Regions from separate parts of the Rubrobacter tropicus genome, predicted to be linked through region 1. Evidence: riboswitches for the same ligand, from Rfam matches in the RefSeq annotation. Region 1 holds a riboswitch; each other region holds the start of a gene.
The links. Region 1 has a riboswitch for cyclic di-GMP ahead of GBA63_RS18480 (right-handed parallel beta-helix repeat-containing protein). Riboswitches for the same ligand answer to the same signal wherever they lie in the genome.
Positions count from the first base shown of each region.

Region 2: linked by a shared signal. The riboswitch ahead of GBA63_RS03185 (glycoside hydrolase family 5 protein) and the one ahead of GBA63_RS18480 (right-handed parallel beta-helix repeat-containing protein) in region 1 are both predicted to bind cyclic di-GMP.
Region 3: linked by a shared signal. The riboswitch ahead of GBA63_RS01525 (response regulator) and the one ahead of GBA63_RS18480 (right-handed parallel beta-helix repeat-containing protein) in region 1 are both predicted to bind cyclic di-GMP.
Region 4: linked by a shared signal. The riboswitch ahead of GBA63_RS02395 (calcium-binding protein) and the one ahead of GBA63_RS18480 (right-handed parallel beta-helix repeat-containing protein) in region 1 are both predicted to bind cyclic di-GMP.

Region 1 is NZ_CP045119.1:3,695,375-3,701,255, reverse strand. Features, by position in the region: gene GBA63_RS18490 (LuxR C-terminal-related transcriptional regulator) at 1-298, shown strand, start outside; gene GBA63_RS18485 (right-handed parallel beta-helix repeat-containing protein) at 637-1,602, shown strand; gene GBA63_RS18480 (right-handed parallel beta-helix repeat-containing protein) at 2,149-3,171, opposite strand; cyclic di-GMP riboswitch class I at 3,181-3,257, opposite strand; gene wbaP (undecaprenyl-phosphate galactose phosphotransferase WbaP) at 4,904-5,881, shown strand, end outside.
Region 2 is NZ_CP045119.1:680,893-686,773, forward strand. Features, by position in the region: gene GBA63_RS03160 (glucose-6-phosphate isomerase) at 1-1, opposite strand, end outside; gene nth (endonuclease III) at 71-706, shown strand; gene GBA63_RS03170 (hypothetical protein) at 714-959, shown strand; tRNA gene GBA63_RS03175 (tRNA-Ser) at 978-1,062, shown strand; gene GBA63_RS03180 (hypothetical protein) at 1,222-1,506, shown strand; gene GBA63_RS03185 (glycoside hydrolase family 5 protein) at 2,203-3,537, opposite strand; cyclic di-GMP riboswitch class I at 3,556-3,635, opposite strand; tRNA gene GBA63_RS03190 (tRNA-Lys) at 3,838-3,910, opposite strand; gene GBA63_RS03195 (HD domain-containing protein) at 4,283-5,614, opposite strand; gene GBA63_RS03200 (GNAT family N-acetyltransferase) at 5,734-5,881, shown strand, end outside.
Region 3 is NZ_CP045119.1:340,696-346,576, reverse strand. Features, by position in the region: gene GBA63_RS01540 (hypothetical protein) at 1-42, shown strand, start outside; gene GBA63_RS01535 (SRPBCC family protein) at 52-534, shown strand; gene GBA63_RS01530 (aminotransferase class I/II-fold pyridoxal phosphate-dependent enzyme) at 772-4,119, opposite strand; cyclic di-GMP riboswitch class I at 4,374-4,454, shown strand; gene GBA63_RS01525 (response regulator) at 4,514-5,881, shown strand, end outside.
Region 4 is NZ_CP045119.1:514,819-520,699, forward strand. Features, by position in the region: gene GBA63_RS02375 (sulfurtransferase) at 1-782, shown strand, start outside; gene GBA63_RS02380 (class E sortase) at 1,039-1,647, shown strand; gene GBA63_RS02385 (SDR family NAD(P)-dependent oxidoreductase) at 1,722-2,432, opposite strand; gene GBA63_RS02390 (hypothetical protein) at 2,648-2,866, opposite strand; gene GBA63_RS02395 (calcium-binding protein) at 3,028-3,555, opposite strand; cyclic di-GMP riboswitch class I at 3,677-3,751, opposite strand; gene GBA63_RS02400 (Crp/Fnr family transcriptional regulator) at 4,064-4,816, shown strand; gene GBA63_RS02405 (4Fe-4S dicluster domain-containing protein) at 5,094-5,327, shown strand; gene GBA63_RS02410 (SRPBCC family protein) at 5,415-5,881, opposite strand, start outside.

The DNA.
Region 1 (5,881 bases):
TGAGCAGCAGACGAAGTTCCTACCGGTCGGGCGAACCCCCGCGCGGTCAGAAAGGGCCGCCAGAGGAACCCTCCTTACCCCCCGGGAACTCGATGTGCTGCCGTACCTCGTCAAGGGCAACACCAACCACCAGATCGCCCAGGAGCTTCACGTGAGCATCTCGACGGTGAAAAAGCATCTGGAACACATCATCTCCAAACTAGAGGTCTCTGACCGCACTCAGGCGGCCGTCAAAGCCGCGGAGTTGGGGTTGGTGCGGGGCACGAGAGATAGGGGCTCTTCCTCTGGGCATTCTTAGTGTCGTAATCCCGGTCGGATATGGGTCTGCCGGTCAGAAAATATGGGTCAGATGACCAATATACAGCGTATCCAGTTGAGTAGATACTTGGCCGAAAGAAAAACCGTAAGATGCTGCGAAAGAATTCCTTTGGAGGGGGAATCGTAGCTTCTCGCTGTAGGCTGTACTACTCGCAGGGCCTCCGTGCGATTCTGGCTACGTAGGGGCGTCTTACGAACCCGTGGCCCGGGCTTGCTGTGGTGGCCGGTACAGCCGAGCCCCAGGCGGCCTGGACTGAGTCGGCAAGGGCAGATTGTGAGGAGGATCGCAGGGGAGCGCAAAAACGACGGAGGTCTAGCGTGAAACGTTTGTTGGTGTTGTCAGCGACCTTGGCCACGCTATTCTCGGCTTTTGCCTACGTCCCGCAGGCAGAGGGGGCGACCTGCACGGGCAAGCAGGTCTCTCCGGGGCAGAACCTTTCCAGCGTGGCAGCCAACGCCAGGGCTGGCACGACGTTCTGCATCAAAGATGGCAACTATGCTGTCCCGACCCCGGTAAGGGTCCAGAATCGTGACAGGTTTATCGGGATGTTCTCCGATGGAACACGTCCGTCTGTCACGACCACGAAGGCGCAGCACGTGTTCGATGCCAACGGTTCCCGCGGGGCCACGATCCGGGGACTCGGGATGAGTGGCGCGGTGGGCGGAGACCACTGCAAGCCGAACTGCGGAAGAGGCATCGGTGGTGGTACGAACCTCACGATCAACAACGTGTGGTCTCACCACAATCAGAACCAGGGAATCGGGGGCACGGGACCCGGGCTTCTCGTTACCTACTCCCGGATAGATCACAACGGAAGTCCCGCCTTCGCGAGGTTCGGCGAGTCGCAGAGCGCGGCGGGCATCAAGAGCGTCAACTCGATGACCGTGCTCAACTCTCGCGTTCACGACAATTACTGGTCCGGCGTATGGTGTGACAACGACTGCGACGCCTTTCAGGTGAGGAACAATACGATCACGGCGAACGGCAAGGCGGGCATACACTACGAAGCGTCGAGCGGTCCGGCCGTCTTCGCCAACAACGTTATACGGGGCAACGGGACCAACGCCGCGGTGGCCGGGCGCCGCGCTGGGCTCATCATCTACGCGTCCGCCAATGCCGAGGTGTACGGCAATGCCTTCGGGAGCAACACGTACTACGGTATCCACGTGGCCGAGGACGACCGCGACTGGACACCGCTTCTCGGGAACATCAGCATTTACAACAACACGATGGGCGGCGACGCTATAGTCGGCTGCACGCTCTCGGGCGTGGGATGCCTCTAGTCCTGCAACGGAAGCTTCCGCGGACAGGGGCCTCGCTACCTTCCCGACCGGGGAAGGAGTCACGGCCAGGAAACCGGCGTTCTAGAGGATGGGCGCAACGCTGCCTGCTCGGAGTTCATGCCGATCGGAGTGTGAGAACGGCCGTCAGTCGGGCGAGTCAGGGCCTCGGGGATTTCGGTCCTTGCTGAACGTTGTGATTCGGGACGCCGGGGCGGTGCCAGATGACCTGCGCGCGTACGCCATCGTGTCGTAGCCTGTTTTGGTAGTGATCCCCCGAGACCGTATCGTAACGATGAGACAGGCGGGCGGGTCAAAGGCGGCGTGCCGAACCATCTCGCTACGACCCGGTCACCTGCTCGCGGCCGGCATTCCGTGAGGACGGTGGCAACAGACGGAGGGAGCAACCGCACATTCGGGGCTCGGTCTCCAGAGACCGAGCCCGTTGGTAATCCCCGTCGCTGCGCCGCAAGTTGGGGCCTTCACGACCGTGGAGATCGTCGGCGCGCCACGCGGAGATGAAGGTAGTCGCGGGGCGTACGAGCGCCCTCATCTACCATTCTTGTAGCAGTGCACCCGCCAGTCGGGCAGCCCGCACCCCGAGAGGGCGTCACCGTTCAGACGGTTGTGGTGAAAATCGATATTCCTTAGGGCGAATCCCCCATCGCCTCTGGGCTCCGCCCTGAATCTCGCCTCATCGAAAGCGACAATGAGGGCGGCGCCGTTTTTGCCGCCGAAGGTGTTGCCGAATACGTTCAAGTTCTTGCTGTTGAGGGCGATCAGGTCTGCCCGTCGAGATCCCGCCGCCGCGAGGCCGCCATTGTACCTGATGGTACTACCCTCGACGATGGCGGCACCGGAGGAGATCTCGTCGTGCACGCCGACCTTGCCGTTCCTGACGACGGTCGAATCGTGCACCTCGAAACGGGTGCAGTCGATGTCGCACCACAGGCCGGCCCAGCGGTTGTCTTTGACGACCGAGTTTCTGATGATCATCGAGTTGACGCTCTTGATGCCCGCCGCGCTCACCGGCCCGGCAGTCTCGCCCGTGAAGGTGGAATCGTACCCGTTGTCGTCGAACACGGAGTTGACCACGAGTAGACCGGGACCCACCCCGCCTATGCCCTGATTGGCGTTGTGCATGAGGTGCGCATCAGAGACGTAGAGGTTCGTGCCACCCCCGCCTATGCCCCGCCCGCAGTTGGGAGAACAGGCCTCGCTGCCGATGGCCCCCTGAACCCGAAGGCCGATGATCGCAGCTGAGTCGGAGCCGAACGTGTCGAAGATGGTAGTAGCGCCTGCGCCCCTTACTATCGGCCTAGTTCCGTCACCGTACACTCCCCGGAAGCGGTCCCCCGACTGTACTTTGACGGACCGAACGACAGGGTACTCGCCGTCGTTGATGCAGAACGTCGTCCGCGCGCCATGGGCGTCTGCCACCAGAGAGATGTCGTCGCCTTCGCGGATCTGAACGCCCGAACAGTCGGTCGCCGCCCGTGCTGTTCCCTCTCCCCACCATACGACGGAGCTTGCGATAAATGCTAATAATATAACAAGCGGGCCGCGTGCCATCTTCCCTCCTTCGGTAGCCCGGCCACCTCCTGAGAGGTCCGTGGCTTTGCGTCCTCCGCCTCGCGACGGGTTTGCCTTTTCGTGAGTTTGCCCAGTCTACTACAAATGCACGTGGGACCGGAGTAAATGCGCACACTAGCGGGTGAAATGGACGCAAGCTGCCGGTCCGATCGGTTCCCAGGTTTGGTGTTCGAGAGAACAGGAGTATGGAGCGCGAAGCTCTTCCACGACAAGAACAAGCGCATCCGACACACGCCACACGGTCGCTCCAAAGCCGGAGGGGTGGGCCCTTCGATCTAAGATAATTCTTCGAACGCTCTCAAGTTGTGGCCCCCGTGAGTCCGGCTCGTATCCTCCGTAGATACACCAACGAAAGCGGCGCGACGGCCCAAAGACGCCCTGTACGCAGGATGCGCCACCGCTATCCGCGAGCTCCCAAGAATCTCACAGCGACAAAGTCAAATCGCGGCGGCGGCCCTCTCTTTACGGAGTCTTAGCCGCCAGGGTCGTCGGAGTATCGGCCGCTCTTGTTGGTCCTGATCATGCCACCCAACATCACCCAGCCGCAGCCGAACAATATCCCGAAGAGCACGTGAGCCCAGCGAGCCTCGATGAAACCATTCACGTCGCTAAAGTGGTAGAGCCAACCTGACAGTCCCGTAGCCAGGGGCAACCAGCGATAATCTTGCGAGGTTGTCGCGCCAAGATGGGCGAGGCCCACCAGGGTCAAACCCAGCAGTAAGCAAGGAAACCAGTCGAACAAGAAAGGCGGCAAGCCTTTTCCGGCAAGGTACGCATACCTCGCCGCCGCATCTACGGCACCAGAGGCATCCAAGACACGGTATAAGAAGCCAAGCCCCGCGCCCAGGCTACAAAAGACGAGCCCAACTGACTCAACCCAACCTAACCGTTCCCTACTCCAAACACAGAACGCTGCCGCGCCTGCCAAGAATAGCAGCGGTACGACGAAACCCAGTACTTTTGCGACGGCCTCCTGGGGGGCCGAAGAGCTTTCAAGGCCATGGAAGTAGCCCCACACTACGAACAACACCCCGGCAAGCATTGCTCCTACTCTGCCCCAATGCACAAGTGATGACCCTGGTCCCATCGTCTGTTTCGATTCGGACGGTTGCACGATGCTTATGATGACACCGAGAGACGTTCCGTGCATCCTACGAAAAAACGGTACTCGTGAGGGATTTGCCCGGTCCCTGTTCCGCAAGGGAGGGTTCACAGTGTAGGTGTGGAGGGAGTCGATCGGTTCAGAATTCGTGCCCACCCAGAATACGATCAACAGGAATGCGCACGATACTTTCGTAAACGTTTTGCCGCGTGAACGCTGGCCGAGGACTGATAGCAAGCTTGAAAGACGCCAATCGCACCGAGCATGAGCGCGTTGCGGATCGTCGAGGTGTCGTATCGGTGGTCGCCCCGCGCGCAAAAGCCTAGAGCGGCTTGCAGAGGCCAATGCCTCTGCAAGCCGCGCGGTCAGCGATCAACCCGCTGCGGCTTCGCCTCCGCTTTCAGCTATCAGCGGTCCGCTCTAGGATACGAACCCGAGGGTCTGTTGTTCTTCGATGTCCCATCTGCTGAACAGTGTCTCCAAATGTGCCAGTTGGCAGATGTGCCGATTACCGCTCTTTTCTAGCATCTCGGCATGAAGGGTGAACCCAACTTCGGCAGTCAGCTAAGCGACCTCTCGAGCAGAAGAAATGCGTTCGGTGCGAGAGCGTTGCAGTCCATAGGGATACCGGCGAAGCCGACGAGCCTGGCTGAGCTTCATGCCGGGCGTCTGGGAGAATCGTGGCGACAGCACCTGAACGACCTGCTACTGGTGTTGGTGGATTGTGCGCTCGCGCTCGCCGTGTGGCAGCTGGCGATACTGCTCCGCGCCTTTTTCATGGGAGGCTCGGTCTCGGAGGTCACGGTTGTCGGGGTGCTTCCCATCGTTACGGTCTGGGTGGGCTTGCGTGCCCTGCTCGGCCTGTACCCCGGCTACGGGATGAACCCGGTGGAGGAACTGCGGCGTCAAACCTACGCCGTGCTCGCCACGCTGGCCATAACCGCAACGTTCGCGGTCGCGGTGCAGGTGGACGATGTGGTCTCCCGTTCCGTACTGGCCATGGGCTGCGCGGGGCTCCTCCTGTGCGCCCCTGTCGTGCGACAGCTCGTAAAGTGGCGCCTGATGAAGCTACGCCTGTGGGGCAAGCCGGTGGTCGTGTTCAGCTCCGGAGAGACCGGAGGGCGCGTCGTCGCTTTGCTCGCGAAGGAGTGGGGCCTCGGATACAAGCCCATAGCCGTGTTTGGAAGCCATCCTGGGGAGGACAGGCGGCACTACGAGGCGGCCCCCGACGACAAGAGCCTGGCCGACGCTATGAGGCTCTCTCGGAGGTACGGCGTGGACACCGTGATCTTCGCGATGCCGCATACCCGCCGAGAGCACTTGGAGAGGCTCGTACACTGGGCGAGCTTCGGCTTCCGGCACGTCACGGTGATACCGAACCTCGAGGGCGTTGCCAACTCGGCGGTCGTCGCCAGGGACCTTGCCGGCGTCTTCGGGGTGGAGATCCGCTACAACCTGCTCGATACGTGGGTACGTCGGGTCAAGAGGGCCCTGGATCTCCTGGCCACTGCGGCAGGGGGCATCTTCGTCGTCCCGCTGCTACTGGTGCTTTGCATGTTGGTACGTTTAGAGTCGGGTGGCCCGATC
Region 2 (5,881 bases), 1.4 Mb from region 1:
TGCTGGATCTCCCCTCTGTACGGGACGCCTTCCGGAGACAGTGTAGTCCAGGGTATAATCCCCGGCCATCGTGAGAGATAGGGCCCCAGTCGAGGAGACCATAAGCCGCCTGAAGTCCGCCTACCCCGACGCCCGCACCGCCCTGGACTGGACGACCCCCCTGGAGCTTCTCGTCGCCACGATCCTCTCGGCCCAGACCACGGACGTTCGCGTGAACCTGGTGACCCCGAACCTTTTCGCCAAGTACCCCACCGCCGCCGACTACGCCGGGGCCGACCCTGCGGAGTTGGAGGAGGACATCCGCCAGACCGGGTTTTTCCGAAACAAGGCGAAGTCGCTGCGGGGCATGGCCCGCGCTTTGGTAGAAGACCACGATGGCGAGGTCCCGCGCACCATGCGGGAGCTCGTCGCCCTGCCAGGCGTCGGGCGCAAGACCGCCAACGTGGTGCTCGGCAACGCGTTCTCCATCGACGAGGGCGTCGTGGTCGACACCCACGTCAGGCGCCTCTCGAACAGGCTGGGCTTCACCACCCACGACGATCCCGAGAAGATAGAGCGGGACCTCATGCAGACGGTCCCGAAGGAGGACTGGACGGTCTTTTCGCACCTCCTGATCCTGCACGGCCGCGCCGTCTGCAAGGCCCGCAAACCGGATTGCGAGGACTGCACGCTTAACGACCTCTGCCCCTCGGCCTTCCGGGTCTAGTAGCCCCATGCCCTCGAACGACATCCTCCACGCCCGCCTCCCGCCGGAAGAAGGCTTCGAGCTCTACCGGCACCGGAACGCGGGCGCGATGCGCACCCAGGGCTGGCACGGTTACTACTGGGCCAGGCCCACCGCGGCGGGCGACTACGAGATCCGGAGCGTCCCTGCCTCGCTCGGCGAACCCTCCACCCACGGCGGCGTCATGCCCAAAGAGGCCTTCGAAAGGCTGTACGAGAAAGCCGACCGCGTATAATGTCTGCTTGTGAAACGCGGGGGCATGGCAGAGCGGACGAATGCGCTGGTCTTGAAAACCAGAGGCGCCAAAACGCCCGAAGGTTCGAATCCTTCTGCCCCCGCCGCCAACTCGAATACGCACTCCACATTAAATTTGTTAAAAATCATTAAGATATTGGAGACTTTTGAGTTTCGGTTATGTACACTGTGGGTAACTTCTCATGTGGAGAAGGAAATGCAGGCCGCTTGAGAGACGGAAACAACAGAAAAAGGAGGACTGGATGAAGAGGGCAATACTCTTGGCCACTGTCGCACTTTTGGCCATGCTAGTCCTGGTGCCGATGGCGATGGCTCAGGACACCACCATGATGATGGGTGGCACGACGATGATGATGGAGCAGACGGGCGGCCAGATGATGGGCGGCACGACGATGATGGAGATGACCAGCGGTCAGATGGCTCAGGACGATCTGCCGACCAGCGGTGGCCCGGCCATACTCTTGCCGGCGGCCGCTCTGCTCGTGGGTTCGGGCATCTTGACCTACGCGATCCTGCGTCGCAGGTAGCAGATAACGTAACAAGCGGGGGACGGACCACCAACAGGTCCGTCCCCCATTTGGCCGGGGAAGAGCCTGCACCTCCCCGGTCTTTTTTGTAGCATTTCAGCTAGTCGGCACGCTTCGGCTTTACGGCCTCCGCTTTCGGCATCTCAGCCGCTTAGATCTTCCCGCACTCGGGTAACGTGTCGCCCCTTGTCTTGAACGCTTGTAAGAGTAATTGTCTGATGCCCATAGACCGGGAGTTCGAACCGGGTCGGTCGCAGTAACCTCTCCTGACAGGTTGCCCGGACGTTACTCGTTTACATGCCGGCAGCCCTTATCGTTGGGCCGACGCGGAGGTCCGCGGCGCGGCTCGTCGGCCACGCAAGCCCCGGTTAACAAAACTTAACGTTACTATAATCCGGGATCGGGCCGATCCTGCGAGGGGTGGGCCGGAGGTTACGGCACGTTCCCGGTCATTTTCCCTGGTCCCGGCCTGGCGCTCTGGGTAGACCACTGTCGCCACCGAGTCCGACGGCGGGCGCTTCTAAAGCGGGTTGCGGTGGTATTGAACCACCGCAACCCGCGCTATCGGCTATCGGCTATCGGCTATCGGCTATCGGCTATCGGCCGTCAGCCATCGGCCAAAGAAAAGGCAGCCGAAAGCTGATCGCTGAAAGCTGACGGCGATTGCAGGGAGGTCCAACCTCCCTGCAATCTGCTCTAGTAACCCTTCGCGGCGTAGTGGGCGTTCTCGTCCTCGTAGGAGCGCACGTAGTTGCCGCCGCCGGTGCCGGACCCCGAGTAGTAGTCGAAGTACTGGTGGGCCGTGTAGCGGACGTTGGGTATGCTGGTGGGGATCCAGGGTCCGTTGGGGTGGTGGTCCACGCACTCGTCCACGCTGGCCCTGTAGGTGGTGACGGCGATCGTGGTCCTGTCTCCGCGCCCGCGGATATCGGAGACGACGGAGCGGGTGATCGCCTCCCACGTCTGGCCCTGGGTCTTTCCGCGGGCCGGGACGATGCCCTTCTTGCCGTTGGGCTCGTTCATCAGGTCGTACACGATGACCGTCGGGTCCGAGCCGAACTGGGCGGAGAGCCTTTTCCACAGGTCCCTGAAGTGGCCCACCGTGCAGCGGGGGGAGTTGAGGGCCTGTTTGCCGGTGCCGTCGTGGCCGCCGATGGCCGCCGTCCAGTAGCCGCCGTAGTTGTGGCAGTCGAGCACGACCTTGAGGCCCGCCGCCCCGGCGTTGCGGACCGAGCGCTTCAGCCGCGCGAGCTCGGCCGTCTTCAGGCCGCCCCCGAGCACCGGCTGCAGGCGCTCCCACCGGAACCCGATCCTGACGATCCCCACCCCCTCGGAGCGCAGGTATCCGAAGGAGTTCATCCCGCCGTTGACCGCCGGGTCCGAGGGGGTGGGGTTGACGGTCGGGTACCAGTAATCTTCGCCGTAGACGCCTGGTGCCCTGTTGGAGTGGGTGCCCTCTTCCCACCGCTGCCCGCCCGAGAAGTTGACGCCGCGCCACGCCCCTGGCACGTCCAGGTGCCGCTTCACGAGCGCGGCCTGGTAGCCGGGTTTTGCGACGGCTATGGGGTTGGGGCCGCCCGCCCCCTCGCCCACGCTCATCCACAGGGAGGCGAAGTAGCCGCCGTCGTGGGTATCGTTGTAGCGCTCCGAGCACTCCTGCGCGGTCACCCACAGGCCCTTCGCGTCGGCGTGGGAGTACCACGCCTCGCCCAGTCGGGCCCACCGCTCCTCGTCGGGGGCGAACTCTTCGCGGCTCCTAGTCGTGTTCTGCGGGAAGCCGACCTCGCCTATGTAGCCCCGGGCACCCCGTAGCCAGGAGGTGAAGATCTTGAGCTCGTCGAGGGCCAGGTGGGTGACCGCATCCTGATACCCACCATGCTCCGGGTCTCCCGTGTGCGCCCGCGAGGGACCGCCGCCAACGACGCCCAGGGCGGTCGTCCCCGCCCCCGCAAGCGCCAGCCGCCTGATAAATCCCCTGCGGCTCAGGGTTCCGACGGCAGGCACCCTCGAAGAATCGCCAACGGACCGCACCTATTCCCCCCTCTTCTGTTCGGTGGCCCGGCCGCCTATCCGCGGATAGGCCCGTGGCTTTGCCTGCCCGCCTCACGACGGGGTCGCCCTTGCGCAGCAGGAGGCAAATGTATACATGTGAACAAGGGGTGTCAAGACGGCGAGGTTTGTCCGAGATGGACGAAGCGCCAGGTCAGCGAAGCGGCCCGTGGGACCGAGAAGGTCTGGCGAAAGCACCCGTTGCAGTAGGGAGCCCCCGGCGGTCCACCGGGGGCTCTTCCCGCTGCCGTGTCCTGCCCGCAAGACGGGGCATTCTTGGAGTGAGCCGCCCAGGACTCGAACCTGGAACCTAAAGATTAAGAGTCTTTTGCTCTGCCAATTGAGCTAGCGGCCCGTGCGCGGGGATTATAGCATCGCCGATCGGGATGGCCAGGGTCGAAGGTTAAGTTTTGTTGTCGAGGCTTGCGCGGACCCTGGCCGTGTGTTTATAATCTTTGTATCATCCTAGCGGTTCTTCTACGGGCCGCTAAGGGCCGGAAAAGGGGCTTCCCTTCTGTGAACGCCGGCCCTTTTTTTATGAGCTGGTCAGCAGTTCAGCCTGTCAGCATTTCAGCCGGTCAGCACGCCGCCTTCGGCGGCTCTCAGCGCTTCAGCCGGACCAGAAATCCTCTGCTCGCCCGGGTGGTGCCAGAGCAACCTCTGAAATGCTGAGATGCCGAAAGCGGAGGCCGCAAGGCCGGAGCGTGCTGACAGGCTGAAACGCTGTTTATCCGACTTCCCTTGCGATGGTGAAGAGCTCTTCGGCGTGGCGTTTCACCGAGGTCGCGAGGTTTTCGGTCGCGGTGGCTATGGTTACGCGGCGGAGGGGGGCGTGGAAGCGGGTAAGGTCGTCCCCGGACATGCCGGAGAGGCTTCGCCAGCCGACGGGGTTGCGTTCGCCGGGGAGGGGGAGGTGGCGGATCAGGCGCAGGTCGACGGAGAAGTCCTGGCGCCTGGGGAGGTCTATGAGGATGTCGAAGGGGCCGGCGACGCCCTTGCGGTAGCGGGTGAGGTAGCGGGACCAGGCCTCCTCGACCCGGCGTCGCCAGGAGGCGTCGTCGCGGAGGCGTATCAGGGGGTCGTAGCCCGGATGGCGCTCGTCGAACTGCAGGGCGAGGTGGTAGGGCTTTCGCTCGGCGAGGCGGTTCATCAGGACCGACGTGGAGCTCTCGGCCTCGGCCGAGTCCTCCAGCAGCACGAAGGCGCCCGCGTCGTCCTGTTCGGAGAGCTTGTCGAAGGTAACTATCTCGTCCTGAACGGCGTCCTGGACGGCGCGTTGGAACATCACCGTCGGGATGCGGAGGGCATGGTGGCCGTAGACGTTGTGGTGGATCAGGTACCTGGAAAAGACGAGGGACTGCAGGCATCCCGCGCTCTCCTCATCCAGGGAGAGGACGGCCCGGTTCTCCTGGCCGACGATCCTCAGGTTCTCGATCAGGGGCATCGCCTCGACGAGGCCGAAGGGCACCCTCGCCCCCCGCCCGTCGCGCACGAGCCGGTCCAGGCCGTCCACGTCGAGCGAGCCGAAGAGGATGTCGCGCAGGAGGTGCTCTGTCGGGGTGAGGCCGCGCGGAGGAGTATCTCCACGGGATACGAGCCGGAAGACGTTGTGGGGCTCGAGGTCCCAGTCGTTGCGCAGGACCTTGGCGACCTCGGTATGCTCGATCCAACGCCGGCTCAACTCTTTGAAAGTGGGCGCTCCCGGCAGGGCTATCCCCTCCACGGCGCCCGAGTAAGGGTAGCGGCCGGCGTTGAGGAGGAGGGCGGCGGCCAACGCGCCCTGCACGTCGCGATCTTCGAGGTAGGCGCCGGTGTCCACGATCCTCTTGAGGGTGAGCCGCGCGAGGTGATAGGTGCCGACGGCGTGGTCCAGGCGCGTGTGGCGGGCCCTGGGGAAGGCGGCGAAGGTCAGGCCGAGCTGGCTCAGGCCTTTGAGGCGTTGCATCGCGTCGGTCTCGAGCAGGGCCCTCACCGACCTGTCCGTGGGGACGTCGCCCCAGATCACATCCCGGATTCTTCTTCCGGAGCCCCCGAAGAACTCCCCGACCGTTCCGCTCAAAGACGCCCCCGGTTGACTCGCCCAGCACATTCTAACCAAAATGGCCCCGCGCGCCCGACGGGTGTAACATTCTGTTTTTCGAGAAGGGGGCAGCCATACACGCCGAAGAGGTCCAGGTTTTGAGCGGGGAGTCGATCCTCCTCAGGCCGCCGCGCGAGTCGGACGTGGAGGCGGCCTACTCCTGGGACCGCGACCCCGAGCTCGCCGCCTGGAACGGACGCTCCCCGATACGGGTCTCCCTCTCCGCCGCCCGTCGCGACTACCTGG
Region 3 (5,881 bases), 1.0 Mb from region 1:
AAAGAAGGCGACGCGTTGACGGACAGGGCGACAAGGGTTTAGGAGGACGGGGTGCGAGAGTACGAGCAGAGCGAGACGATAGCCGCCCCCGCGAACGAGGTGTTCGCCTGGGTCTCCGACGTCGAGAACCTCCCGAAGTACCTGCCGCCCATAAAAGACGCAGGCATCGACGGGGCATCGGCGGGAGACAACCCCGGTGAAAAGGTGCGGATGCACGTCGAGATCCCGGACAGAGGAGAGTTCGAGAGCGAGGGCTACTTCGACGTGGACGCCGACGCCCGCACGATGCGCTGGGGCGCCGAGACCGGCCGGGACTACTCGGGCCGGCTGGAGGTGTCCGGGAAAGGAGACGGCCAGAGCGAGGTAACCGTCCACCTCTCCTTCGGCCCGCGGTCCGTAGAAGGTGAGATCCAGGAGGAGTCCAGCGACGACCGCAACCTTCTCGAAGAGTCACTCGCCGCAACCCTCGAATCCATCCGGCGCCAGATCGAAGAAGGAAGCGGCAAGCTCGCGCCACCCTCGCCCGAAAACTAAAGAGTAGGCTTCGGGCGTCAGGGGCTGCGTAAACAGGACTGTCGAACGTTCACTGAGTCCAATCATCCGAGCGCAAGAAGATAACCCACCTGGTGGCATTCGGCTCCCACATCATCGTGGAGAGGTTTGCCGGCGGATCGCTCTGTAGCCGACGCCGGCAATGGCCTTGGGCCGCGCCTTGGCCCGCCCTTGGGTGCGGGTCGAGGAGACGTTCTCGACAAGGAGCGGCCCGGCCGTTTACTCCGCCGACGCGGCGAGCGCTGAAGGATGCCCGTGCGGGAATACCTCTTCGCGAACCCTCCGCAGACCTTCGATCGCCCGCTGGACCTGCTCTTCAGTGTTGGCTGCGGTGACCGTGAAGCGCAGTGCGCCGCGGTCCATGGGCACCGCGGGGTACAAGGCGGGCGTCAAGAGGATACCGTGGTCCCACAGGACGTTGCAGGCTCTGATGACGGCGTCCACGTCGCCGATCCTCACGCCGACGAGCGGAAACCTTTCGTTGTTGTCGACGGCGAAGCCCAGCGCGCGAGCCCCGTCGACCAGATCTCTGGTAAGGCGCAACAGGCGACGGCGTATGGCGGATCCCTCATCCCTCCGCGAGATCTTGAGGCCCGCAAGGGCGCTCGCCAGGCTCGCCGTGGGACAAGGCCCGGAGAAGACCGCCGTCGAGGCCATGGCCAGACGACGCTTCTCGTCCTCGTCCGAGCAGCTGACGAAAGCGGCCATCGAAGAGAACGCCTTCGACATGCCGCCGACGTAGACTATCTCCCTGCCGTAGCGCAGACCGAGGTGGCGGACGATGCCGTTGCCCCAATCCCCGTACGGGTTGTCAGGCGTGGGGTTTTCGCCAACCACGCCGATACCGTGGGCATCATCCACGTACACCCTGGCTTCGTGCTTGCGTGCCAGCCTCGCGAACTCCGGCAGGGGGGGATACGCACCGGACATCGAGTAGACACCGTCCACGGCTATTATCTTTCGTGGCCGCCCTCGGTGGAGTTCCAGCACCCGTTCGAGGTCCTGGGGGTCGTTATGGTCAAACCAGTCCACGGCCGTGCCCCGGGCTTTGGCGAGGTAGGCCGCCTCCTGCATGGAGGTGTGCACGGCCCGGTCCAGGAGAATGAGGCCGTCCGCGCCCGCAAGGACGGGCAAGACGCCGCTGTGTAGGAGGGTGATCGTCGGGAACACCAGTACGTCCGGGACACCGACGAAGTCGGCGAGCTCCCGCTCCAGGTCGTCGTAGATCTGCGGTGAGGCCACGGCCCGCGTCCAACTCGGGTGCACGCCCCAGCGTCTTATCGCATCGGGGATCGCAGCCAGAACCTCCGGGTGCAGGTCCAGACCCAGGTAGTTCGCGGACGCGAAATCAGCGCACCACCGCCCCCCGATCTTGACGCTCCGACCGTCCTGCTCGTTCACGACCGCGCCGAGTTGGGGGATCTGGCGGAATATTCGTTCCTGCAGCCCGGCGATCCCGTCGCTCTCCGACGGCCCCCCCGCGTCCGTCTGGCGGGCCCTGAGCACCTCGCCGACTACGTCTTCCGCCGTTCGCGAGTCGGCGATAACCGAATCGCCCATCCGCACCTCGAAGGCGGACTCCAAGTCCATAAGCATCTCTGCTATCGCCAGCGAGTCGAGCCCCAGATCCCCCCGCAGGGAGTCGGAGGGCCGCACGGGCTCCGTTCGTCCCCTTCGTCGGACGAAATCGCCGACCGTGTCCAGTACGCGATCTGCTTCGCCGGCAACCTCGGGCGCGACCGGATCTCCCTCCTCTTCGGTGTCTTGCCGACCCGCGTCGTCAGACAGTTCGTCTGTGGCCACGACGGGCAGGGAGCCTTCCAGGTAGGCGGCCCGGGTCGCGCGGCGCTGGATCTTGCCGCTGGATGTTTTGGGTATGCTCCCGGTCCTGACCAGGACGATGGTGTGGGCCTCCAACTCGTGAAGATCCGCCACCGCGCTGCGCACGGCCGCGGCCACCTCGTCGGCATCCACGTTCTTCACGTGGCTGCGTTCCAGCTCGTGGACGATCACCAGGCGCTCGTCCCCGTCGATGTCCACGGAGAAAGCGGCGCTGCAGTCCGGACGGAGGGCCGCGTGGCTCTGCTCCGCCGTAAGCTCTATGTCTTGCGGGTAGTGGTTGCGTCCACGGACGATGATGAGGTCGTTGAGCCGCCCCGTGATGAAGAGCTCCCCGTGGTGCAAGAACCCCAGGTCGCCGGTCCGCAAGAAGGTCCCTTCGCCCGTATCCGCCAGGTAAGCCCCGAACGTGTCCTTCGTCTCCTCGGGCCGCCCCCAGTACCCTTGGGCGACGCTGGGACCCGACACCCACACCTCTCCCACGCGGTCGGGCGGGCAGACGGTCAGGGTTTTGGGATCGACCACGACGATCTCCTGGTCGGCCGGAGCGCGCCCGCAGCCCACGATCGAACGCTGGCCTCCATCCGACGCGGCGACGGCCACCCGATCCCGCTCGAGCTCAGCCCCTTCGAGGGGGAGCACCACGGGCGGATCTTGCCTCCTTCCCCCCGACACGAACACGGTCGCCTCCGCGAGGCCGTAGGCCGGGTAGAACGCCTCCCATCGAAAACCGCAGGGCGCGAAGGCCTCCGCGAACCGCTCCAGGGTCTCCCGCCGGATGGGCTCGGCCCCGCTGAAGGCCAACTTCCAGCCGCTGAGGTCCAGGGTCGCCCGCTCTTCGGGGGTGATCACACGGGCGCAGAGGTCGTAGGCAAAGTTGGGCGCGCCGGCGCTGTCGGCCCCCGTACGGGAGATGGCCCGCAGCCAGCCAAGGGGTCGCTGCATAAAGGAGGCGGGCGGCATGAGGGTGGCCGGGAAGCCCCCGTAGAGCGGCTGCAGTATCCCGACGATCAGCCCCATATCGTGGTAGGGGGGCAGCCAACTCACCATGTGGCTGCCCGCCGAGTGCCCGAAACCGTGGTAGATCAGGGCCAGGTTGTGCAGCAGGTTGCCGTGGGTGACCATTACTCCTTTGGGCGAGGAAGTAGAACCCGACGTGTACTGCAGAAAAGCAAGCGTATCGGCGTCCACCTCGGGCCGGCGCCACGCTTCGGCCCGGTCTTCGCCGTCGTCGGTGGACAGCCAACGCAGCGACCTCATCTCCGGGGCGTGCGCGAGCCGCTTCTCCAGGTTGGACAGGACGGGAGAGGGGGCAAGCGCCACGGTCGCGCCCGAGTCCGTGGCGATGGAGCGCAGCCTGGATATGGGGCGGTTGAGCCGCGGCGGGTAGGCGGGCACGGCCACCACCCCGGCGTACAGGCAACCGAGGAACGCGGCGGCGTAGTCAAGGCCAGGGGGGTAGAACAGGAGGACACGCTCCCCGGTCTCGACCCCCAGAGCTTGCAGCCTCGCGGCCACGTCCCGGGCCCGCCCGTCCAAACCCGCGTAATCCACGAAGTCCCCCGCGGATTCCCCATCCTCCAGGAACATGAAAGCTTGGTCCCTGGCCTGGTGCGACGCCCTGTGCACGAGCAGATCTATCAGGGTGTCGGGCTCGACCTCGTCGTCGGGAAAGGGCGGGCGGAGGTCGTCGGGCACCTCTTGACGGCCGCCTTTGTGCAGCACCATGTTCCCCCTCCAGGATAGTTTGTCCGCGTCACGCGAGCGCTGCCGCGGCGTACAGCAAGCGGCCCCCGCTTCCCGCACGCGCGGCCTTTCGCATGAAGAATAGCACGAGCCTTTCGGGAGGATGCTTGCCGCGTTCACGTAACCGGCCACTTACCGTGCGAACCAAGCTACTTGGCGTACCATGACCCCATGTCGCCACAAACACCCGCGTGTCGCACGGCGCGACCCCCGGCCACGATGTACAATGTCGGGCGTCCTGGAAAAGGTAAACCCGCCGCGAGGCGGGGGCACAAAGCCACGGACCTCACTCACGGGGAGGCAGCCGGGCCGCCGAAGGAGAGATAGAGTCTATGCCGTCCTTCTTTCTCGGAGCCGAAGGGCGCCCGACTCAAGCATGATCAGCGCGTGGAAGAGTGAGGGGGGGCGGTCGCGGGCGTGGCTCGTCTACCTGATCGTGGGCGCTCTCGCGACGGTCGCGTACTTTTTCCTCCCGTCACCGGCCGCGCAGGACACCCTCCGCCCGCTCTTCAACCTGGCGGCGCTGGGGGCGTTCGTGGCCGGCATCCTCATGCACCGGCCGAAGCGTCCGCTGCCCTGGTACCTCTTCACCCTCGGCACGCTGTTCTTCGTCCTCGGCATCGTGACGTTCGTCTACTACGAGGTCACCCTGGGGAGGACCCCGTTTCCTTCCCTGGCCGACGCGTTGCTCATCGCCAGCTACCCTTGCGCGGCCGGCGCCCTGCTGCTTTTCCAGCAGCGCAGGTTCGTTCGCGACAGGGCCAGCGTCATCGATCCCATAATCGTCGCCGTGGGCGTGGGGGTTATCGCGTGGGTCTTCTTGATGCGGCCGTTCTTCGAGGACCAGTCGCTCACCCGGCTCGAGCAACTCGTCTCCGTGACCTACCCGCTCATGGACGTTCTGCTGCTCGCCTTCGTGGTGCGGATGTTGCTCGTCTCCGGCGAACGCCCGTTCGCCTACTACCCGCTGGTCGCGGGTGTGTCGTGCACGCTGGCTTTCGACGCCGCCTACACCGTGTCGACGCTGGCGGGCACCTACGAAACCGGAACCCCGGTCGACGCCCTCGAGATGCTCTTCCTGGTTTTTCTGGGTACCGCCGCGTTGCACCCGTCGATGGTGGATCTCTCCGACGGCGTCGCGCCGGATCCCGAGACCAGGCTCACGCGTCGACGCCTCGCGCTACTCGCGGCGGCCTCCCTGACGGCCCCCGGGCTGCTCGCGGTCCAGGCGGCGCGGGGGGCGCCGCTGAGCGTGCCCGTGATCGCGGGGGGCTCGGTCGTGCTTTTTTTGCTGGTGCTGTTCCGCATGATGGGCCTCATGCGCAACAACGAGCGGGCCGCGGCGGAGATCCGCCACCTCAACGAGGGACTCGAAGAACGGGTCGAGGAACGTACCTCGCAGCTAGAAGCCGTCATCGACGAGCTGAAGGTGGCCAGAAACGAGGCCGAGGCGGCCAACAAGGCCAAGAGCGAGTTTCTGGCGAACATGTCCCACGAGATTCGCACCCCCATGAACGGCGTCATAGGCATGACCGAGCTCCTCCTGGACACGCCGCTCGACGCGGAGCAGCGCGAGTACACCGAGACGGTGAGGGCGTCGACCGAGAACCTGCTGGTCATCATCAACGACATCCTGGACTTCTCCAAGATCGAGGCCGGGAGCATGGACTTCGAGAAGCTCGACTTCGACCTGGAGGCCACGGTCGGGGAGACAATGAGCTTGCTCGCCGAGCGGGCTCACGCC
Region 4 (5,881 bases), 1.2 Mb from region 1:
TCAAGAAGACGGACCTCGGCGGGGGCCGCCAGAGTGCCGAGTACCTCCCGGCCCGCGAAGAGTACGACGAGGCCCACGTCCCGGGCGCCGCTTTCGTGGACTGGACCAGCGACATAACCGACCCAAACGACCCGGTTCCCGCCCAGATCGCCCCGCCCGTCCGCTTCGCGGACCTGATGGGCTCTCTAGGCATCGGAGATGGGACGCACGTGGTCGTCTACGACCACGCCGGCGGCCAGTTCGCCACCCGCCTGTGGTGGGCCCTGACGTACTACGGCCACGACCGCGTCTCCGTCCTCGACGGCGGCTGGGACAAGTGGACCGCCGAGAACCGCCCGACCACGGACGAGGCCCCGACCCCGCCGCCTGCCCGCTTCACCCCGAGGCCAAGAACCGGCTGGCGCAAGGAGGCCGCCGACGTGCTGGACGCGAGCAAGGGCGAAGCCCTCGTGCTCGACGCCCGAGACGAGGGACAGTACACCGGGGCCGTGACGAGGGGCGAGGGGCGTCCCGGTCACGTTCCGGGGGCGAAGCACCTGCACGCGGACGGCCTCTTCGGTCCGGACGGAACCTTTCTCTCCGACGAGGAACTCGAGGAAAAGCTGCGGGAGGCGGGCGTGCCGGAGGACAGGGAGGCTTCCGTCATCGCCTACTGCAACGGCGGGGTGGCGGCGACCGTGCCGCTCTTCGCGCTGCACCGGCTCGGGTACGAAAACCTCGCCAACTACGACGGTTCGTGGAACGAGTGGGGCGTGAGGGAGGACCTTCCCGCCGAGCGCTAGGCGGTTCGCTGCGCGAACCGCGCTGTCAGCTATCAGCCGTCAGCTTTTTGGTCTCGCCCTTAGCTACAGCGTCGGGAGTGGGCTGTCCGTTCGTACGCCCGAGGGCGGTTCGCGGACGGTTGGAACCTCTCGAAAACGTGCTCCGTGTCGGTCTAGAAACGGGGTGGCTGAGGGCTGAAAGCTGAAAGCCGACGGCTCGATGCTACAATCGCGTGCGGATATGGAGAGAAGCCGGGCAAAAAAGATCATCTTGTGGGTGCTCAGCCCGATCATGGTTCTGGCCGGGATCGCCCTTATAGCCTCGTTCTTGCTGGCCGGCCGCCTCGACAGCACGGCCACCAACAGCGAGGACCCGGGCGGCTTCAACGTGCCCAGGCTCGAGACCACCCAGGGCAACGAGGAGACGACCCAGGCCGGGCCGCAGGACACCACCCTCAAGCTGACGGTGCCCGCGATGAGCCGCGTAGAGGACGACGAGATCCCCTCCACGACGGGGGACGACGAGGCCAAACTCAAGGAGTACGCCGCCATCCACCTCGAAGGCACGGGCTTCCCGTGGCAGGACGAGGCGAACGTCTACATCGCCGGCCACCGCCTCGGGTTCCCAAACACCGAGAGCTGGCTGACCTTCTGGGATATGGACAAGGTCTCGGTGGGCGACGAGGTTTTCGTCACCGACGCCGAAGGCACCGAGTACACCTACAAGGTCTTCAAAGAGTTCACCGTCGGCCCCTCCGACACCTCGGTCACCAACGCCGAACCCGGTAAGAACATCCTCACGCTCCAGACCTGCACGCTCCCCGACTACTCCCAGCGCCTCATAATCCAGGCCGAGCTAACGGATACGTCGGAGAAGGCGGCCTAGCGGCCCGGGGAACCCGGGCCGCGCTCTCGGCTTTCGGCCATCAGCTTTCAGCTCTTGCTGCCGGGTCGGTGCTCTCATCCTTTGTTGAACTCTTGCGCCTTGAAGCGTTGGGCCGTTATCCCTTTCGATTCGTCCGAGGCCAGGTAGAGGAAGACGGCCGTGTTCTCTTCCGGGGTGATGCGGGTCTGGGGGTCTTCTTCCGGGTAGGCGGCGGCGCGCATGCCGGTGCGCATCCCGCCGGGGTCCACGGCGTTGGAGCGGATGCCGCGGTCTTTTAGCTCGGCTGCCAGGATCTGGGAAAGGCCTTCCATCCCGAACTTGCTGACGGAGTAGGCGCCCCATTCGGCCCTTCCATCGACGCTTACGCCGCTTACGACGTTTATGATGGAGCCGCCCTCGCGCATGTGGGGGATGGCCGCCTTTGAGACGAGGTACGGGCCGGTGAGGTTCGCGTCGATAACGCGCCGCCACTCGTCCTCCGGGTAATCTTCTATTGCGACGCGGGGGCCGAGCACGCCCGCGTTGTTTACGAGCACGTCGATCCCCCCGAACCTTCCGACCGCCTCGTCGACGAGGCTTTGCGCGTCTTCGCCTTTCGACACGTCCGCCGCCACGGCGTGCACCTCCGTGCCCAGACCTTCGACCTCTTCGGCGACGGGGCGGATGCTTTGCTCGCTGCGGGAGTTTACGACGAGCGATGCGCCCTCCTTCGCGTAGGCGAGGGCGAGCGCTTTCCCGAGCCCCTGGCTCGCGCCGGTTATGAGGGCGACTTTGTCTTGTAGCATGGGTCTTCCTTTCGGCAGCTTGTCGGCATTTCAGCACGCCGCCTTCGGCGGCTCTCAGCCCGTCAGCTTAAACGGTGGGCGGCGGGTTTGCGTGCGGGGGCGGGGGGCTTTGTGCATCGTTTCCGACCGTTACGCAATATGCGAGTTCATGTAATCCGTCTGTTACCCGGCTCCCAGACCTTCTCCGCAACCTACGCGTTCGGTGCTGGCCAGGGCTAGGGAACCACCGCGGAAGGAACCGTTCCGGAAGAGACCGTCGTCGGGCAGGCCGCCGCGGCCCCGACGCGGGCGAGCAGCAGGGCGGTATCTTCGAGGAGGGCGGCGCCCTGGGCTTCCTTCCCGACTTCGGCGCCACGGCGGTCCTGGCCCTCGTGGCCGGCGGCGCCCTGCTGCTCGGCGGCCTCCTCGCCTACCGCTTGACGCGCTAGGGGCAAGTCTCACCGAGTAGAAGGCGGGACGCCATGTTTCGCGGCCCGCCTTTTATGCGCCACGTATTGGGAAGCCGGTGTTTGGCGGCTCCAACGCAATCTCGCCGACCGGCTTCATAACGTCCACCCGCAGAACGGTTGCACGTCCTGCGGGTGTGAATCGGTCGCTATTGCAGGTTCACCGTTACGCGCTCGCAGCTAGAGATGCTCACCACGTCGCCGGGTAGGGTCGTCACCGAGCTAACGAGTTGGTCGTCTACGACGTCGTTGAGGCCAACCGAGGCGCGGTCGAAGCCGGCGCCGCAGGAGATGGCGTCGCGCTGCCCGTCGTTGGCGGCGAAGATCTGGTCGCCCTCGGTCTCGCCGGAGAGCCTGTCGTTGCCGGCCAGGCCGTAGACCTCGTCGGGCCCCTGACCCCCGACAACCTCGTCGTCGCCGGTCCCGCCGGAGAGGTAGTCCTGGTTTGGACCGCCCTGCACGGTGTCTGCGCCGTCCAGGCCGAATACGTCGTCGTTGCCGGCGAAGCCGTTGATGGTGTCGGCGGCCGCGGTGCCGGAGAGCCTGTCGTCTCCGGTAGTGCCGTTTATCGTGGCCGCCAGGGCGACGCCGGCCGCCAACGCCGTCAGCGTCATCGCCACCAGCGCAACGAGGCCCATGCCGCGGGCGGCGCGTTTCGGTATGCTTGTTTCGTTCATGGAGCGTCCCTTCGTATCCGTGAACATCGGGTTTCGGGGCGTTCGCGGCGTCCCGAAGCCTTTCTCTTCGTACGTGTGCCCGGATCGGGCGTCGTCAGAGTCTATGCTGGGAACCACCCCTTTCGGCAGCCCGGCTGCCTCGCAGAGGCCCGCGGCTTTGCGCCCCCGCCTCGCGGCGGGTTTGCCTTTTCGTGGGTACTTGGGCAGATTCTACCCCCGCCCGGTTCCCTCAAACGTGACGGCCGTGACTATCGAGGCTGTGCGCATTTGATAAAGCCTGCACTGGGGGCGGTCGGCGAGGTTACGGAAGACGCGTCCGGGGAGCGGTGCCGCGTTTACAGGCCGCTCGGGCTCGACGTTCCTTTCGTCCGGACTGGCCGCTGGGGATCTCGGGCATCTTCGCACGGGTGACCGTAGAGGCAAGGATCGGTTTATCTTACTGCAATCTCTAGCCACGTAGCGTATAAAGGTAGCGTGAAACGGCGAACTCTAGTGAGGACACTCCCCCGTGTACGGTGAGAACGCGCCGCCTTCCTGGGCGCGGCTGCCGGGGGCGCGCTGCCGGGCCGTGGAGCACCTGACGAAGCTCGAAGGGCTCAAAGAGTTCGAACTCCTGGAGGGGTTGGATGAGGGATTCTTCCAGGCGCTCGCGATCTCGGCCGAGGTGCTCGAACTCGGCGCCGGAACCGCGCTCTACAGGGAGGGCGAACCTTCCGGGGCCGTGTACTTCATGCGAGAGGGGAGGGCGAAGCTCTACCGCTCCGTCGGCGGGCCGAAGGCGCGGGACCAGATCCTGGGCGTCGTCGGCGACGGCTCGGTCCTCGGCCTCGGCGCCGCCCTGGAAGGCCGCCCGCAGAGCCAGGGCGCCACAGCCCTCACCGACTGCGTTCTCTACGCCGTCTTCCGCGACGACCTCTTCGAGGTGATGGGCCGCTTCCCCGAGGGCGCCGTCCGCCTGAACCGGGTCCTCGCCGCCCGCGCGCGCGAGCTGGAAGACCTCGTCGGCGACCTCGTCTTTCGCAGCGCCCCGCAAAGAGTAGCCCGGATGCTCCTGAACCTAGCCACGGAGGAGGGCCGCGTCACCAAGCGGGGCGTCGTCTTCGAGCCCTCGCTCTCTCGCCAGGAGATGGCAGAGGCGACCGGCATCTCGCGCGAGGCGCTCTCCCGCGCCCTCTCCCGCCTCGCCCAGGAAGACATCCTGGACCTCGAAGGCAAGACCGTAACCATCCTCAAGCCGGCAGAGCTCCGCTCCCGCACCTGAAGGAGGAGGCTTCGGGCTTCAGGTCGCCTCCTTCGGAGGCTTCAGGTCTCAGGGCCGCGTTATCGGAACCCTGCGACGAAGAGCACCCCTGTAGCCTGAAACCTCCTATTCGAGAATCGTTCCCAAAAAGGCGCGGTTTTGCGGGGTTTTTGATCCAGATCACACGCGGCGATGATCCCGGTCATGGGTGGAGATGATGGCCGTCAACGGTGGGTGGTTGGGGTATCTCCCGGCTGTTATAAAGCCGCCACAAGAGCATTACGAGAGGAGGAGCAAGATGACCTATGTGATCACGGAGCCGTGCATCGGCACGAAGGACCAGTCCTGCGTCGAGGTCTGCCCGGTCGACTGCATCTACGACGCCGGGGACCATTTCATGATCAACCCCGAGGAGTGCATCGACTGCGGCGCCTGCGAGCCGGAGTGTCCGGTCGAGGCGATCTACCCCGAGGACGAGGTCCCGGACGACCAGGAGAGCTACATCGCCAAGGCGGCCAACTACTTCGAGTAGCGGCGAACCAAATCTGGTGACGGGGGAGGGGCCTTCGGGCCCCTCTTTTTGGTGCCGCGAGACGTGGCTCGGCCACCCGACGCGATGCTAGCGAGAGATTCTGGGTCCTACCCCCACGGCGTTCTTGGCCGACGGACCGCGGCGATCGGCCCGCCTGCCCGCGGGCGCCGGCCCAACGATGACCCGCGCGTCGTCGCCCGCTACCAGCCGGCCTAGCCGGGAGAGCGAGCGCCTGAGGTGGCTTCCCGCCGCGCTTCTCGCGGTCGCTCCCCGTGCCAGGGCCGCCAGGAACGGATCCGTCGGTACCAGCACGGTCCCGAAGGCCGCCACCGCGCCACCACCAACGGCGGCTATCGAGCACTCGCCCCACCCTTCGAGCGGTCCTTCGTACGTCCAGCGTAGCCGGTACGGGGCCTCCGTCTCCTCCAGCACGCTCAGGACCTTCTTCCTCAGGCCGAGAAACGAGACCTCCCACTCCGAGAGCATCCCGGTCCCCCCCTCGCCCGAGAGCACCTCGACCCGCCGCACGCCGGGCGCCCACGCCGGAAACCCGC